3 regions of the Arthrobacter sp. MDT2-16 genome follow, and region 2 is predicted to be linked to each of the others. Evidence: riboswitches for the same ligand, from Rfam matches in the RefSeq annotation. Region 2 holds a riboswitch; each other region holds the start of a gene.
What was found. A riboswitch is a leader RNA that binds a small molecule or an ion and turns the genes downstream of it on or off. The one in region 2 is predicted to bind S-adenosylmethionine.
Positions count from the first base shown of each region.

Region 1: it holds a riboswitch for S-adenosylmethionine, as region 2 does, so the genes downstream of both, ACX80N_RS04105 (ABC transporter substrate-binding protein) here and ACX80N_RS13655 (bifunctional o-acetylhomoserine/o-acetylserine sulfhydrylase) in region 2, are expected to answer to the same signal.
Region 3: it holds a riboswitch for S-adenosylmethionine, as region 2 does, so the genes downstream of both, ACX80N_RS02640 (ABC transporter substrate-binding protein) here and ACX80N_RS13655 (bifunctional o-acetylhomoserine/o-acetylserine sulfhydrylase) in region 2, are expected to answer to the same signal.

Region 1 covers NZ_JBTNDP010000001.1:854,727-857,993, reverse strand. Annotated here, with positions in the region: gene ACX80N_RS04110 (ABC transporter permease) at 1-369, opposite strand, end outside; gene ACX80N_RS04105 (ABC transporter substrate-binding protein) at 376-1,995, opposite strand; SAM riboswitch class I at 2,139-2,228, opposite strand; gene ACX80N_RS04100 (cupin domain-containing protein) at 2,688-3,161, opposite strand.
Region 2 covers NZ_JBTNDP010000007.1:200,100-203,366, forward strand. Annotated here, with positions in the region: gene ACX80N_RS13645 (DUF1540 domain-containing protein) at 1-258, shown strand, start outside; gene ACX80N_RS13650 (VOC family protein) at 328-969, opposite strand; SAM riboswitch class IV at 1,149-1,265, shown strand; gene ACX80N_RS13655 (bifunctional o-acetylhomoserine/o-acetylserine sulfhydrylase) at 1,342-2,658, shown strand; gene metX (homoserine O-acetyltransferase MetX) at 2,665-3,267, shown strand, end outside.
Region 3 covers NZ_JBTNDP010000001.1:544,756-548,022, forward strand. Annotated here, with positions in the region: gene yjfF (galactofuranose ABC transporter, permease protein YjfF) at 1-189, shown strand, start outside; gene ACX80N_RS02635 (aminodeoxychorismate lyase) at 224-1,102, shown strand; SAM riboswitch class IV at 1,210-1,328, shown strand; gene ACX80N_RS02640 (ABC transporter substrate-binding protein) at 1,488-2,405, shown strand; gene ACX80N_RS02645 (amino acid ABC transporter permease) at 2,416-3,180, shown strand; gene ACX80N_RS02650 (amino acid ABC transporter ATP-binding protein) at 3,177-3,267, shown strand, end outside.

The DNA.
Region 1 (3,267 bases), on a different contig from region 2:
GGTCGCGGCAGCGACGAGAAGGACGGCGATCACCACGGCCGTGACGAACGCAGAGCCCGCCAGCGCCACGGTCGATCCGGCGACACCGCTGATCCGGTCCCGCACCGACTGGCCGGAGGCCAGCGAGTACCCGAAGTCTCCGGAGAACAGCCCTGCCAGCTGGTGCAGGTACTGGACCACCAGCGGTTGGTCGTAGCCGTACTGACTCTTCATGGTGTCGATCGCCGCCTGGTCGACCGCCGAGTCGACCGTCAGGAAGATCGTCACGGGGTCACTGGGCAGGAGCTGCACCGCCAGGAAGACGAGGGTGTAGGCGAGCCACACCACGAGGAGCGCCTGGCCGATCCGCTGGACGAGGTAGCGTGCCACAGCCCGCTATCCGCCTGTCTTCCACGCGCCCTGGAAGACAGGAGCCGTACCGGAGGTGAACTCCACATGGGTGTCGCTGTGGGCTCCGTACACCTGCACCTCGTCCCACAGCACCAGGGAGTAGGCCTTGTCCACGACCAGGGCCTGCTGTTCCCGGGCGAGCAGCTCATCGCGTTCGGGGCCCTGGGTGGCAGCACGCTCTGCGGCGAAGATCGCGTTGAGGTCCGCGTCGCTGGTGTGCGTCATGGTGTTGTTGGCGGGCTCGAAGATCGGCCCGAGGCCGCCGTAGATGAACTGCCGGGTACCGAAGAACTCGACATTCGGATCGGGCATGGCCGTCGCCAGGAACGTATTGTCACCGGCACGGTTGTCGAGTTTGACCCCGATCTCCCGCCACTGCTGTTCGATGAGTTCGAAGGCCGGTTTGATGACCACGGAGTTGTTGGAACTCGTGACGGTGACCTCGAGCTTCACCCCGTCCTTCTCCCGGATGCCGTCCGCGCCGACGTCCCACCCTGCTTCGTCGAGGAGCGTCCGGGCTTCGTCGGGCTGGTATTCGAGCTCCTCGGACAGGTCGACGAAGCCCGGGGCCTGATGGTTCAGCACGGACGCTGCGAGTTCGTAGCTATCGGACAGGACGGTGTCCTTGATGCTCTGCCGGTCGATGCCGATCTGCAACGCCTGACGGACGTTCTCGTCGGCGAGTTTGCCGCTGCCGATGCGGACAGCAGCCATGTTCACGGTGAGGTCGATCCCTTTAGCCGGAAGGACCTGGTTTCCGCTCGCAGCGAGGGCGTCCTCGTCGAGGGGCTGTAAGCCCCGTACCAGGTCGACCTGCCCCGACTGCACGGCGCCCGCGCGGTGAGCGACTTCGGGCAGGTACTTGACGACCACCTTGTCGAGGTAGGCATCCCCCTGGTTCCCGGCGGTCTCCGGAGCCCACGCGTAGTCCGCCCGTTTGGCGAGCACCACTTCCTCGTCAGGCTTCTCCGACTCGAAGGTGAACGGGCCGGAGCCGGAGATCCGGGAGATCGCCGACTGTCCTGCCGCATCCAGCTTCAGGGTCGCCGGTGAGACGAGACCGGCGGTGACCGACGACGTCGCCCGCAGGAAGTTCGCGTTGGGGGAGGACAGCGTGACCTTCACCTGGTCCTCGCCGATGACCTCCGCGGAGCTGTAGCCGGCGAAGTCGACGTTCGGCTGGACCTGCGCGGCTTCGATCCCCAGTCCCAGGGCATCGAGGTTCAACTTCACCGCCTCGGCGTTCAGGGGCGAACCGTCGCTGAAGGTCACCCCGGAGCGGATGGTGAAGGTGAACTCGGTCGCGTCGGCATTGGAGGAGAAGTCGGATGCGATCCAGGGGACGAGCTCACCCTGCTCGGGATCGAAGTAGGTCAAGCGGTCCAGGACGCTGTTGAGGACATTGGACTTTTCGTAGAAGCGAGCCGCCTGGGTCTGCCAGTTGTTGATCGGCGTGACTTCGGCGTAGACGAGCGTCCCTCCTTCGACGGGTCCGCCGGTACCGGCATCCTGCGCCGCCGGAGTGCTCGAGGCGGAACTGCACGCAGTGAGGGCCAGCGCGGCGAGGCTCAGCATCGCCGTCACGCGCACAGACCGGCGAGCCATGGCAGGGAATGTCCGTGCTGAATCAGTGTTGGAAACGGGGCGGGAAGTCATGCCGGTCCTCTCAGTCATGATGAGGGTTCCCTATCCGCGCACGCAGCAGGCTCAACCTCTCAGGGAGGCCGACACCAACGGGGGACAGGCTATCTCCATCGGTCCTGGCAGTAGCACCGGCCCCGACGGGGTGGTTGCTGCGGCTTCAACGAGCCAGGTCTCTCAACCGCTCTGGATGGTGGTTCTGTCCAGGGGAGCGAACCCAGCGGACAAGTAGATGAAACCCCAGAAGGGCCGACCGATCAAGACGGGCAGGTCTCGGGACGACATATTCACGTCAGGAACCCGTGGCTCCCGAAGGGGCTGGTACCGGAACGCCGCCCTCGGACTGCCGGGCGCCGGTGATGGCCGACGGCACGTGGATCGCCTCGCACAAACCTGTGGTCCGTCACCGATCCGGGTCGAGCAGCCGTCCTGTCGTGACAGGACACTCTGGTGCCCTGGCACGACAGGACGGCTTCGAGCGCTGTTCCTCGGGTTCCACCCGACCGCGTGCGGACGACCGATGGAGTCGACGGCGCGAAGCGCCCGGTCAGGCTCGATGCCCGCCTGACCGAAGCGGCTCGCCTCGACCCCGACGCGGGCGTGTCATCGGGATCTCGGCCGCCGCGCGCTCAGTGGGTGTCGTCACACTTGATGGCTCAGGCGCTCTCTTCTCCCTTGTCGTCCACTTCTTCGACCCACGACGGCGGTTCGTCGCGGCCCTCCTCCTCGTCCTTCTCGGCAGCCTCCGGGGTCTCCTGCACGATGCCCTGCGCGTGGTGGGTAGGGGCGTAGATCGTGTAGAGGCGCAGCGGCTCGTCCCCGGTGTTCTCGACGTCGTGCCAGGTACCGGCGGGCACTTGGATGCTCCAGCCGTCCTCGATGTCCTGCTGGAACGAGAGGTTGTCCTTCGAGGGCCCCATCTTCACCCGGCCCTTCCCGGCGTCGATGCGCAGGAACTGGTCGGTGCCGTGATGCACCTCGAGGCCGATCGCTCCGCCGGGCTCGATCGACATGAGCGTCACCTGCAGGTGCTTGCCCGTCCAGGCGACGCGGCGGTAGGCGGTGTTGTCCGTCGCAGCACGCTCGATGTCGAAGGCGTTCGGGTTCGGTCCGTTGTCGTTGATGTCCATGACCGCATTCTGTCCCATGTCCCGCCCGGGTCGCCAGAAAGGGGAAGAAACGTCGCGCGAGGACATCTCGTCAGGTGGTTCGCTGTGCCGTCGAAGGGCTGACGGC
Region 2 (3,267 bases):
AGCGTCCACAACTGCTCGTTCAACCACGACGGCTGCACCGCCGTCGCCATCACGGTGTCCGGGTCCGAGGAACATGCGTCCTGCGCCACCTTCATCGACACGTCGATCAGCGGCGGCCTGCCCAAGGTGCTCGCCCATGTGGGGGCGTGCCAGCGCTCCGAATGCAGCTTCAACCACGACCTGCTGTGCAGTGCACCGGCGGTCAAGGTGGGCCCGGGCGCCGAGGCCGCCGACTGCCTCACCTACACCCACGCCTGATCCCCCTCGTGGACCGGGGAGACGGGAGGGACCCGTTCCCGGGTCCCTCCCGTCGTGCGGAGCGGGGCGTCAGATCTCGATGGGCCCGTCGGAGGTCTCGAAGGTCACCGACATGATGCCCGGCGTGCCGTTCGGGGCGATCCACTGGACCCGGACGCCGTCGAGGGTCTCCTCGACCTCGGTGCCCAGCCACTCGGTCACCCGCTCGGAGGAACCGGCGATCGTGAGGCAGTCCAGCTTGACGGACGCCGGACGGGCCTTCGAGGGGTGCAGTTCCTCGGTACCCTCGTCCCAGCGCAGCAGGTAGGGGACCTGCGGGTCGGCGATGAGCCCCTTGATGCCGATCTGCTGCCAGGTCAGCTCCTGGCCGTCGGGGAACTTGCGGTTGCCGGGGACCGCGCTGCGGCCGAGGCGTTCCTCGAAGGGCGCGAGGTCGTCGACGGCGACGCACCAGCCCATCCAGCCTCCGCCGGCTTCGGAGCGGGCGCGTACGGCCTGGCCGAACGGCGCCTTGTCCGACGCGGGGTGGTTGAGGACCTCGACGACCTCGAGGTACTGGCCATTGGCCAGCGGGAAGATCATGTTCCGGGTGCCGAAGCGGGGGTGCACACCGCCCTTCACAGGCTCCATGCCGAGCCGGCCCGAGATGCGGTCGGCGGTCGCGGCAAGTCCATCGGGTTCACAGGCGTACGAGACGTGATCCAGGCGCATGCCGACAGTGTTGCACTAAGTGATGGGGGTCTCAGCTAAGGCTTGCCTTACTCCTGATGCTGCGCCTCGTGCGGTCACCGACGGTCCCCTCGGTGTCCCGTTCCCGACCGCCCGGGCTGCCGCTTCACGCATCGTCACACGTATTGCCGGATCAGCTCCGATGGGCTTTCATGAATGCAGGTCATGAGTGCCAGCACGAAGCCCCGGCTTGCTGGCCGGCAACCCTCCAACCGCGGTGGGGTGCCCCGGGTGAAGACCAGGTTCGGCGCCGTACCGGCGCCGCGCAAGCGCGGGCTCCTGCGGGGCCGATGTCCGGGACGGCTTCGTCGGCAGGGCATCGGACGAGGAGGAGCCCCTTGACCAGGGAGCACCATGTCCAACGATTGGTCCTTTGAGACACGCCAGATCCACGCCGGCCAGGTGCCGGATGCTGCCACGGGGGCGCGTGCGCTTCCCATCTACCAGACGACGTCCTTCGTCTTCCCGAGCGCGGAGAGCGCGGCCAACCGGTTCGCCCTGACGGAGCTCGCCCCCATCTACACGCGCATCGGGAACCCGACGCAGGAGGCGGTGGAGACGCGGATCGCGAGCCTCGAGGGCGGTGTCGGCGCCCTGCTGCTCGCCTCCGGGCAGGCCGCCGAGACCTTCGCGGTCCTGAACATCGCCGAGGCCGGGGACCACATCGTGGCCAGCCCCAGCCTCTACGGCGGCACCTACAACCTCTTCAAGCACACGCTGAGGAAGTTCGGCATCGAGACCACGTTCGTGGAGGACCCGGACGACCTCGAGCAGTGGCGCGCCGCCGTCCGGCCGAACACCAAGCTGTTCTTCGGCGAGGTGGTGTCCAACCCCCGGCAGGACGTGCTGGACCTCGAGGGCGTCAGCGCCGTCGCGCACGAGCACGGGGTGCCCCTGATCGTGGACAACACCCTGTCCACGCCGTACCTGATCCGGCCCATCGAGTGGGGAGCCGACATCGTGGTGCATTCCGCCACGAAGTACCTCGGCGGGCACGGCAACGCCATCGCGGGCGTCATCGTCGACTCCGGGAACTTCGACTTCGCGCAGTACCCCGAGCGGTTCCCGGGCCTCAACACCCCCGACGAGAGCTACCACGGGCTGGTCTACGCGCGGGACCTCGGCGTGGACGGCGCGCTCGGCGCCAACCTCGCGTACATCCTGAAGGCGCGGGTCCAGCTGCTGCGGGACTTCGGCTCCGCCGTGTCGCCCTTCAACGCCTTCCTCATCGCGCAGGGCCTGGAGACGCTCAGCCTGCGCCTGGAGCGCCATGTCCAGAACGCGCAGGCCGTCGCCGAGTGGCTCGAGGGGCACGACGACGTCGAGGGCGTCGCCTACGCCGGGCTCGCCTCGAGTCCCTGGTACGAGCGCGGGAGGAAGTACGGGCCCGGCGGTACGGGTGCGATCGTCAGCTTCGACATCGCCGGCGGACTGGAGGCGGGCAAGCGCTTCGTGGACGCCCTCGAGCTGCACTCCCACGTGGCGAACGTGGGCGACGTCCGCTCGCTCGTCATCCACCCGGCATCGACCACGCACAGCCAGCTGGGGGCGGAGGCGCAGCTCACCGCGGGAGTGCGGCCCGGCCTGGTCCGGCTGGCCGTGGGCCTGGAGAACATCAACGACATCCTCGCCGACCTCGACGCGGGGTTGCGCGCCGCCAAAGGAGCCTAGCCCTTCGTGACCACCTACCCTGCCGCACCGCTGCACCCCGGGGTCGACGGCCCCCCGTCGGGAGACGGACTCCTGCGCATCGCCTCCATCGGGCCCCTGGCCCTGGAGACCGGGGGCGAGCTGCCCGACGTCCAGCTCGCCTTCGAGACCTGGGGCAGGCTCGACGCGGACCGTTCCAACGCGGTGCTCGTGCAGCATGCCCTGACAGGCAGCTCCCATGTGGCACGCGGTGCCTCGGAGGAGGAGGGCTGGTGGGACTCGCTCGTGGGCCCCGGCCGCACGGTGGACACCGACCGCTACTTCGTGGTGTCCGTCAACATGCTGGGAGGCTGCTACGGCTCGACGGGGCCGGCCAGCCTCGCACCTGACGGCACACCCTGGGGGTCGAGGTTCCCGTTCGTCACCATCCGCGACTCCGTGCGGGCCGAGGGCCTGCTCGCCGACCACCTCGGCATCGACCGGTGGCATTCGGTGCTCGGCGGGTCGATGGGCGGGGCGCGCGCCCTCGAATGGGCACTGATGTATCCGCAGCGCGTGGAGCGGTGCGCCGTCATCGCCTGCACCGCCGCCAGCTCGGCCGAACAGATAGCGTTCGCCCAGGCGCAGGTG
Region 3 (3,267 bases), on a different contig from region 2:
CTGCTGACCGGCGGGTACGGCTACGTGCTCGGATCCCTCGCCGGGGTGCTCGTCCTCGGCATCGTGCAGACGTTCATCTCCTACGAGGGGACCCTGAGCTCGTGGTGGACGCGCATCGTGATCGGGGCCCTGCTCCTGGCCTTCATCCTGCTGCAGAAGCTGTTCACCCGGAAGGTGCGCCTGACCTGAGGGCTCCGGCGCCCCGGGCCGATACGCTGGGGCCATGACTGTTCTCGTGTTCCTCGACCCGGCCCACGACGACGGCAGGATCGCCGACGCGTCGCAGCCGCAGCTCATGATCTCCGACCTCGGGGCCACCCGCGGTGACGGCGTCTTCGAGTCGATGCTGGCCGTGGACGGGACACCCCGCAAGGAGCGGGCGCACCTGGCGCGGCTCGCGTCCTCGGCCGCGGCCCTCGATCTTCAGGTGCCCGACGCCGAGGCGTGGAGCCGTGCCATCCGCACCGCCCTGCGCGCGTTCGCCGCGGCCGAGCCCGGCCGGAGCGACGCCGTCGTGAAGCTGATCGCCACCCGCGGCGTCGAGGGCGCGGGACGGGCGACGGCGTGGGTGCAGGCGGCGCCGGTCCCGGCGTCGACCCTGACCCAGCGCGAGGCGGGCCTGAAGGTCCTCTTCCTCGAACGCGGCTACGACAGCACGGTGGCGCAGCGCGCGCCGTGGCTGCTGATGGGCGCGAAGACCCTCTCCTACGCCGTCAACATGGCCGCGATCCGCTACGCCAAGGCGCACGGCGCCGACGACGTCATCTTCACCTCCTCCGACGGCAAGGTCCTCGAGGGCCCCACCTCCACCGTGCTGCTCGCCCGCGAGCGCGACGGGCGGAAGACCCTCCTCACGCCGCAGCTGGAGAGCGGCATCCTGGCGGGCACCTCGCAGGCCGCGCTGTTCGCGGCGGCGAAGGAGCAGGGGTGGGAGCTCGGCTACGGTCCGCTCGAGCCGCACCACCTCCTGGAGGCCGACGCCGTATGGCTCATCTCGAGCATCCGGCTCCTCGCCCCCGTCCTCTCGCTCGACGGGCAGGAGCTCCGCACGTCGGCCCCACTGACCGCCGAACTCACGGAGCTCGTGGACCGCTTCGTGTGAAGTCCGCCACACCACCCGCCTGAACGGGCGTGATTGCGCGTCAAGCGGCGCAATGTCCGTGGTCCCGTTTTGACCCGGCACTCCGTCCTGCCCTAGCGTTTTGCTGAAATCAAGAGTTCCAGCCTTCAGGCCCTGGCCGGCTGGACAGCAACCCTCTCCCGTAGTGGGGTGCTCCAGGTGAAGATTCGGTCGCCGGGCCCAGTCCCCCGGTTGGCAAGTACGGCGTCGTGCGGTCATGTCCCGGCTTTCGTCGGCACCTCCCGCCACAGCGCGCACAGCCCAGAACAGCGAGCGTGTCACCGAGCAGCATCTCCTCCCCCGCCGGTACCCGGCGAACGATCTCACCCAGTGCGCCCTCCCCGGGCCCGCCTCCAAGAAGGACACCATGAATCTTTCCCGCAAGCTCCTCGCGGCACTCGCCGTACCCATGCTCGCCCTGACCGTCTCCTGCGGCAGCAGCTCCAGCAGCGAACCCGCCGAGACCACGGACGCCCTGGCCGGCAGCGACCAGCAGTCGCTGGACAAGTACACCACCGAGACCACCACCCCGATCGAGGAGATCGACACGGCGGACCTCGGCCTCATCACCGACGGCACGCTGCGCGTCGGCACGCTGTCGGACGCCCCGCCGAACATCTTCCTCGAGGACGGCGTCTTCACCGGCTACGACAACGAGCTGCTGCGCGCCATCGGCGACAAGCTGGGCCTCGAGGTGGAGTTCGCGTCCACTGACTTCTCGGCGCTCCTCGCCCAGGTGCAGAACAAGCAGTACGACGTCGGATCCTCCTCGATCTCCACCACGGAGGCCCGTCGCGAGAACGTCGGCTTCACCAACGGCTACGACTTCGGCTACATGGCCGTCGTCGCCAAGAACGGCTCCCCGGTCACCGGTTTCGACTTCCTCTCGGAGAGCACCCGCATCGGCGTGGTCCAGGGCACCGTCCAGGACGACTACGTCTCCAACACCCTGGGTCTGGAGCCCGTGCGCTTCCCGGACTACAACACCGTCTACGCGAACGTGAAGAACGGCCAGGTCGACGCCTGGGTGGCGCCGTCGCAGCAGGCCACCGGCCAGGTCAAGGAAGGCGACGACACCACCATCGCCGAGACGATCATCAACACCGAGAACTTCACCGCGTACGCCGTGAACAGCGACAACCAGCCCCTCATCGACGCCCTGAACGCGGGCCTCGACGCCGTCGTCGCCGACGGCACGTGGACCGAGCTCACCAAGGAGTGGTACCCCGACCGCGAGATGCCCTCCGACTGGAAGCCCGGCAGCAAAGCCGTGGAAGTAAAGTAGCGGTCCCTGCATGGACGCCCTCGAACAGCTCGGCAAGACCTTCTTCGACTGGGAGGCGATGGCAGCCGTCCTGCCGGACCTCCTGACCGTCGGCCTGCCGAACACCCTCATGCTCGCCCTGGCCTCGGGGATCATCGGAACGGTCGTCGGCATGCTCCTCGCGATCATGGGGATCTCCCGCAACCGCGTGTTCCGGTGGATCGCCCGTATCTACACGGACATCTTCCGGGGACTGCCCGCCGTCGTGATCATCCTGCTCATCGGCCTGGGGCTCGGTCCCATCCTCCGGCAGATCACGGGCAGCACCAGTCCGTACCCCCTGGGCATCCTCGCCCTCTCGCTGATCGCCTCGGCGTACATCGGTGAGATCTTCCGCTCCGGCATCCAGAGCGTGGAGAAGGGACAGCTGGAGGCCTCGCGCGCCCTGGGCTTCAGCTACAGCGCGTCCATGCAGCTCGTGGTGGTCCCCCAGGGCGTGCGGCGCGTGCTGCCCGCCCTGGTGAACCAGTTCATCTCGCTCATCAAGGAGTCCTCGCTGGTCTACTTCATCGGCCTCGTGGCCAGTGAGCGGGAGCTCTTCCGGGTCGGTAACGACGCCGCGAGCAACACCGGCAACCTGTCGCCGCTCATCGCGGCCGGGCTGTTCTACCTGTGCCTGACGATCCCGCTGACGCACCTCGTGAACTTCATCGACAACCGGCTCCGCGTGGGCAAGAAGCAGAAGCCCGAACCGGATGAACTGGCCGCGAGGATCGGCGAAGGAGCAAAGGCGTGACGACCATCGAATCGGGAACCCTGACGGGGCGGAACCTGCACCTGTCCTTCGGCACCAACCACGTGCTGCGCGGTATCGACCTGCACG